One region of the Sphingomonas sp. PEI4 genome, then DNA from elsewhere that is predicted to be linked to it. Evidence: riboswitches for the same ligand, from Rfam matches in the RefSeq annotation. Region 1 holds a riboswitch; the other holds the start of a gene.

Region 1 (3,404 bases):
GAGTCCCGTTATCCCATCTCAAACAGCGAATTTCGGGACTCATATTTCGGGAACATATTTTGGGAAAGCCCCGGCGGGCATACAGCGGATTTTTGTGTCGGTCACGGTCGTCCCGTTGGAGGTTCCTTTACGGGAACGCCGATCAGGCTCTGGTTAGCTCAGTTTTGCGCGTGATAGTCCAATGCTCCAGTCGTTTGTAGACGATCACCTTGTCGCCGATCAGATCTCCATGCCGGCGACAGAAGAGGTCGAGCTGATCGCGATCGCCGACCAGTTCGACACAGATCGTCAGATGCGGATCGGCAATTTCCGAGCCGTTCTCCCGGATCGGTTCGTGATTGCTGAAGCCGTAATGGGTATTTTGCGCGACGGCGTTGATGATGCCGTCCGCCTTCGCGGTGCGAATCAGCTCGCGATAGAGCGGCTTTGCCCCCCAGAAGCGACGCGGGCCGATCTTGTCGGACGGTTTCAGATAGATGCGCAGCATCCCGACTTCGCGGTGATGGACGGTGAAACGATTGGGCATGACGGGCTTTCGACAGGAAACAGGATCAGGCGCGCGTGCGCCGGCGAGAAGCGCGGTGCGTGCGGGCATCGCGCAGGGTCGCGTCGGGTGTGAGGTGTGCGGCAGGTACCTTTGGCACAGCGACGCGCTGCGACAGGTAGATGCCGTTGTGGCCTGAGCAGAGGTAGGCGACGAAGCACGCGACTGCGATCGGCACCGTATAGGCCGCGCCGAACAACTCGATCCCCATGAACGTGCAAGCCAGCGGTGTGTTGGCCGCGCCCGCGAACAGCGCGACGAAGCCGATCGCTGCGAATAGCCCCGACGGTACTCCGAACATCGGCGCGAGCGCATTGCCGAGCGCCGCGCCGATAAAGAACAGCGGCGTGACCTCGCCCCCCTTGAAGCCCGCGCTCAGGGTCACGACGGTAAAGAGCAGCTTCAGCGCCCAGCTCCACGAGTGCGTATCGGGACCAAAGAAGCTGGCGATGGTCAGGCTGTCCGGTGTCGCGGCGAGCGTACCCAGGCCAAGATAGTCGCGGGTTCCGAGCAGCCAGACCAGCGCAATCACGGCCAGCCCGCCGATAACGGGTCGTAGTGGGCCATAGGGGATCACGCGCTTCAACCATCCGCCCAGCGCGTGATTGGCCTCGGCAAAGGTCAGCCCGGTCAGACCGAAGGCAATGCCGGCGACACCGGCCTTGGCGACGAGCAGCGCGTCGACCGGCACCAGCGCATCGACATGGTAGACGCCGTGATGAATGCCCCAGGCAAGACAGGTCCAGTCACCGACCAGCGCCGCGACCAGGCATGGCACCAGCGCGCGATACTCGACCCGACCGATCGCCAGCACCTCCAGTGCAAAGACCGCGCCCGCAATCGGCGTCCCGAAGACCGCGCCGAACCCAGCCGCGATCCCGGTCATAAGGAGGGTGCGTGTCGCTTCCGCATCCAATCTGAGCGCGCGTCCAAACCCGCTGGCAAGACTGCCGCCCAACTGCACGGCGGTGCCTTCACGTCCCGCCGATCCCCCGAACAGATGTGTCACGACCGTGCCGAAGAAGATGAGCGGAGCCATGCGCAGCGGCACGCCGCCCCCCGGTTCGTGGATTTGCTCGACGATGAGGTTGTTGCCGCCTTCGACCGAGCGCCCTGTCAGATGGTAGAGCAGTCCGACCACGAACCCGCCGATCGGCAGCAGGTAGAGCAGCCAGGGAAAGGCGAAGCGAAGCCGGGTTACGGCGTCGAGGCTCCGCAGGAAGGCCGCGCAGAGCGTTCCCACCGCTGCGGCCATCGGGACCAGGATCAAAGCCCACCGCAGTACCGACGTGGCATGGGTGCGGCGATCGCGAATGAACGCTGCCATGTTGAACTGGTCATAGAGATTGCGAAATGTCGCGCGCACGATTCCTCCTTGCTGCCTTGCGGCGCCTGGTAGGAATCATCGGCCCTTGCGAGGGCGGTTCGACCGAATGGCCCGGCGGAAATCCATCGCCGTGCCTGCGCATATGCTGTCCGACCGCGACCCGGTCAACCAACCGCAGAAGCATGAGACTATCGTTTTGGTGAGGACCGATAAAATGGCTTTGGCCACGGAATAAACCCCGACGAGCATCGTCTACGCTTTCGAGACCGATGCGCTGGAGGCTTATGCGTAGACGAGATTGGATGCTGGGTCTGACGGCTTCGGCCCTACTTACCGGCGCAGTCGCGGCCGCCCCCGCCGATGGCTACGCTACCATGATGTCTGTCGCGATGGACCGGATGATGGCGGGCATGATGGTCAAGCCGTCCGGTGACGTCGACCGCGACTTCGTGGCGATGATGCTTCCGCATCATCAGGGTGCCATCGATATGGCGGTGGCGGAGCTGCGCTACGGCCATAACGAGCAGCTCAAGCGCATCGCGCAGGAAATCATCATCGATCAGCAGCAGGAGATCGCCGCCATGAAGCTGGCGATCGGCCAGCCGCTACCGCCTTCGACGCCAGCCCCGACGCAGGGCGGCGACCACCATAGCCCTATGGAGCACTGACATGATCCGGACCATCCTGCGCTCGGCCGCCTTGCTGATGAGCGCCGCACCGGGCCTCGCCATGGCCCAGCAGGCGCCGTGGAACGCTAAGGACATGCCCGTCAGCCACCGCGACCGCGTCTATGCGTCTGAACAATTCTCCAACACGGTGTCGGTGACCGACCCGGCCGACAACCGGCTGCTCGGCGTCATCAAACTCGGCGATCCCCAGCCGATGAACTTCTCCCCGCTCTACAAGGGACAGGTGCTGGTTCACGGCCTGGGCTTCTCGCCGGACGGGAAGACCTTGGCGGTCGTGTCGATCGGATCGAACGCCGTGTCGTGGATCGACACCGCCACCAACACCGTCAAGCACACGACCTATGTCGGGCGCAGTCCGCACGAGGCGTTCTTCACGCCGGACGGCAAGGAGGTGTGGGTCACGGTCCGCGGCGAGGATTATATCGCCGTGCTCGACCCCACGACGTACAAGGAGACGGGGCGCATCAAGACGCCCGGTGGTCCGGGCATGACGATCTTCTCTCCCGATGGCCGGTACGGCTATGTCTGCTCTTCGTTCAATCCGGTATTGGCTGTGTTCAATGTCGCGACCCACGCGCAGGTCGGACAGGTGGCGCAGCCAAGCCCCTTCTGCCCCAACATCGCCGCGACGCCGGACGGCAAGCAAGTGTGGTTTACGCTGAAGGACATCGGCAAGACGGTCGCATTCGATGCTCGGCCACCCTTCGCGATCCTGAAGGTGCTGGATACCGGGCCTATCACGAACCATGTCAATTTCGCCCGCACGGCCAAGGGGCAGTTCGCGTATGTGACGGTCGGCGGAGAGAATGTGGTCAAGGTGTTCCGCACGTCCGACTTCACGCCG
Region 2 (3,404 bases), on a different replicon from region 1:
GACTTCGGGCGATCCCTGGGACGTGGGCGCGATCGGCAATGCGGCTTGGACCGGCGTCGCACTGCGCGACGTGCTCGCCGCGGCCGGCATCCAGGACGGCGCGTCGTTCGTCGGCACTACGGGTGCCGACGACGTCGATGTCGATGGTGAGACGGCGCCGTTCGGTGCCTCGATCTCGATCGCCAAGGCACTAGAGCCTGACGTGCTGATCGCCTGGGCGATGAACGGCGAGGCGCTGGCCCCCGAACATGGCGCACCGCTGCGGCTCGTCGTGCCGGGTTATGCGGGCGTTCGTAGCGCCAAGTGGCTGACGCGCATCGAGGTGCGCGATCGCCCATCCGATGCGCCGATCCAGGCCAAGGACTATAAACTCTTTCCGGCATCGGTAGCGAAGGAGGACGCAGACTGGGATGAGGGCCTGACGATCGAGGAGATGCCGCTCAACGCTGCGATCTGCTCGCCCGTGGACGGCGGGCATGTCGGCGCCGGCGCGTGCGGAATCGCGGGCTATGCGATCGCCTTCGGCCGAGCGGTCTCTCGCGTCGAGGTCTCCGTCAATGGAGGCACCGACTGGCTGCAGGCGGAACTGACCACGGAACCCGATGCACCCTGGAGCTGGACACAGTGGCACGTCACGGTCGATCTGTCTCCCGGACTCCACGTCCTGGTCGTGCGCGCCGTCGACGGTGCCGGGCAGATGCAGCCCGAACGACCCGAGGCGATCTGGAACTTCGCCGGCTATCTCTCGACCGCTTGGCATCGCATCACCGTCACCGCCGGCTGATGAACGCGCCGCACGACGCCGATCGGGCCCATGCGAAGCTGGCGGAGAGCGCGAGCACGCTGAAGGACAGCGCAGTCCAGCAGGTGGACAGCGCTGATCGTCGCACGGAGCTTGCCGCAGACCGCACAATCCTCGCCGGTGAACGCACCTATGCCGCCTGGGTGCGTACCGGACTGGCGGCGCTCGCTTCCGGGATCGGCGCGCGCGCGCTGCTCAAGGACGTCGTGTTCCCGTGGCTGGCGACGGCGACCGGGACCATGCTGATCCTGTTCAGCGCCTTTTGCTTTGTCGCCGCGGTGTGGCGCGAGATGGGTGCCGGCGCCCCGCCGCCACGACCCGACATCAAGCGCCTGCCAGCGGCGTTGCTCCTGGTAATGAACGGGTTTCTTATGCTCGTGTCGCTGGCCGCGCTCGTCGGCATCTGGACGGCGCGCTCGTAGCGCAGCAGCGCTAACCACGCTACGGGCCGATCAGACCCGGCAGCGCATCGGCGGCTTTCGTGCGGTATCGCCCCTTGTGACGCAGCCCGAAAACGACGCGCGGGTCGAAACCGATCGGTCCCGCATGTAGCGTACCCGGGTCGGTCCATATAACGGGCTCAGATAGACCCTGGCGACTGACAGGTCCGAGCATTTGCCCGACCAACATGCCCATTGACGGTTGGGGCAAACGTCTCATAGATCGATCTCGGCACTGGATTTCTGCCGGGCAATTTGGCCGAACCGCTCTGACATGAGCTGATGATTCCTACTTGGCGCCGTCAGGCAGCAAGGAGGAATTGTGCGCGCTACCTTTCGCAATCTGGTCGACACGCTGAACGTTGCGGCATTCGTGCGCGATCGTCACGACCATGCGATCTCTGTCCTGCGCTGGGCGCTGATCCTGCTGCCCATGGCGGCACTCGTCGGGACGCTATGTGCGGCGTTCCTGTTGAGCCTCGATACCGTTACGCGACTGCGGTTCGCATCGCCCTGGCTGCTCTATCTGCTGCCGGTGGGCGGGTTCGTGGTCGGATTGCTCTACCATCTCACCGGGCGCTCGGTGGAGGGCGGCAACAACCTGATCGTGGAGCAGATCCACGAGCCTGGTGGCGGGGTGCCTCTGCGGATGGCGCCGCTCATCTTCTTCGGCACAGTGGTGACGCATCTTTTCGGTGGCTCGGCCGGACGTGAGGGCACCGCCGTCCAATTGGGCGGAAGCCTTGCCAGCGGTTTCGGCCGCGCGCTCCGCCTCGATGCGGGCGGCACGCGCATCCTGTTGATGACGGGTATCGCAGCCGGGTTCGGCGCGGTCTTCGGCACGCCGATCGCAGGCGCGGTCTTCGCGCTCGAAGTGCTGGCGATCGGCCGCGTCGAATACTCCGCGCTAGTGCCTTGCCTCGTTGCGGCGCTGGTCGGAGATTGGACGTGCCTCGCCTGGGGTATCCATCACGGTGTCTACCCGATCGGCGCGTCGATACCGGTCGATGCGCTGCTCGTGACGGAGGCAGGTGTTGCGGGGATCATATTCGGACTGGTTGGTCTGGCCTTCGCCGAAGCCAACCACCTGGTCGGGGGATGGCTCAAGCGGATTGTTCCCTATGGTCCGCTACGTCCAGTGATCGGCGGGGTCTTCGTTATCGCGCTCGTCTTCTTGTTCGGCACGCGCGACTATCTGGGCCTGGGTGTCCTGGCAGCGAGGCCCGACAGCCTTACCATCGCCAGCTTCTTCGGACCGGACACGCATCCGTGGAGTTGGGCGATCAAGCTCCTGTTTACCGTCGTTACGCTCGGCGCGGGTTTCAAAGGCGGTGAAGTCACGCCGTTGTTCTTCATCGGCGCAGCGCTCGGTAACGCGCTGGCGCCTTTCTTGGGCGTGCCGACGGGCCTGTTCGCCGCGATCGGCTTTGTCGCGGTCTTTGCCGGGGCCGCCAATACCCCGCTCGCCTGCACCTTCATGGGAATCGAACTGTTCGGCGCCGGCTATGCGGTGCCGATCGCCGTCGCCTGTTTCGTGGCCTATCTCTGCTCGGGCCACAACGGCATCTACCTGTCGCAGCGCGTTGCGATACCCAAGGTGCCCGCGAACGGCCTTGCCCCCAATGCAACACTGCGCGAGACACGTACACGCTGCACAGCACTTCGCGCGCAGAACCGCGTGTCGTGAGTTGATGGGCTTAGCCTGATCCCCCCGATACGTCGGGCGCAGCCTTCGGATCGGGGTCTTGCGCCTTGCCCTTCGCGGCACCCGGCTGCTTTGCGCTCATGGCGGTCAGATAAGCGACGATCGCCGGCACGTCAGCCTGTGCAACGGGAGCCTTGTAGACCTCGCGCATCTTGGTGACCTCCGCGGTCCACTGGTCGGAAGAGAGTGGCGGCTGGTTCAGCGCCATGCTCGCCGAATGACACGAGGTGCAGTTGGCGTTGATGACGTCCGCATGCGGACCAGCCGGATATTGCCCTTCGTCGGTCGGGAGATCGACCGAGGTGGACGCCAGCGAGAAGCCGCGCGCCGAAACGCTTGGCGGCGGTGGTGCGGCCGGGGCGGCAGGCGGCGGGGCTATGCGGCTGTTCGGGGCACCGATCGCAAGTAGCAGAACGACGGTCGCGCCGACGAACCCAAACGACAGCGTGCCGATGGA

What was found. Region 1 has a riboswitch for fluoride ahead of AC1MLZ_RS25240 (voltage-gated chloride channel family protein). Riboswitches for the same ligand answer to the same signal wherever they lie in the genome.
Region 2: another riboswitch for fluoride. It lies ahead of AC1MLZ_RS24665 (voltage-gated chloride channel family protein); the one in region 1 lies ahead of AC1MLZ_RS25240 (voltage-gated chloride channel family protein).

The regions. Positions count from the first base shown of each region.
Region 1 covers NZ_JBWXPI010000008.1:25,130-28,533, reverse strand. Annotated here, with positions in the region: gene AC1MLZ_RS25245 (DUF190 domain-containing protein) at 143-526, opposite strand; gene AC1MLZ_RS25240 (voltage-gated chloride channel family protein) at 552-1,910, opposite strand; fluoride riboswitch at 1,934-2,010, opposite strand; gene AC1MLZ_RS25235 (DUF305 domain-containing protein) at 2,141-2,539, shown strand; gene AC1MLZ_RS25230 (YncE family protein) at 2,541-3,404, shown strand, end outside.
Region 2 covers NZ_JBWXPI010000006.1:124,974-128,377, reverse strand. Annotated here, with positions in the region: gene AC1MLZ_RS24675 (sulfite oxidase) at 1-784, shown strand, start outside; gene AC1MLZ_RS24670 (YidH family protein) at 784-1,224, shown strand; fluoride riboswitch at 1,465-1,541, shown strand; gene AC1MLZ_RS24665 (voltage-gated chloride channel family protein) at 1,565-2,929, shown strand; gene AC1MLZ_RS24660 (hypothetical protein) at 2,940-3,404, opposite strand, start outside.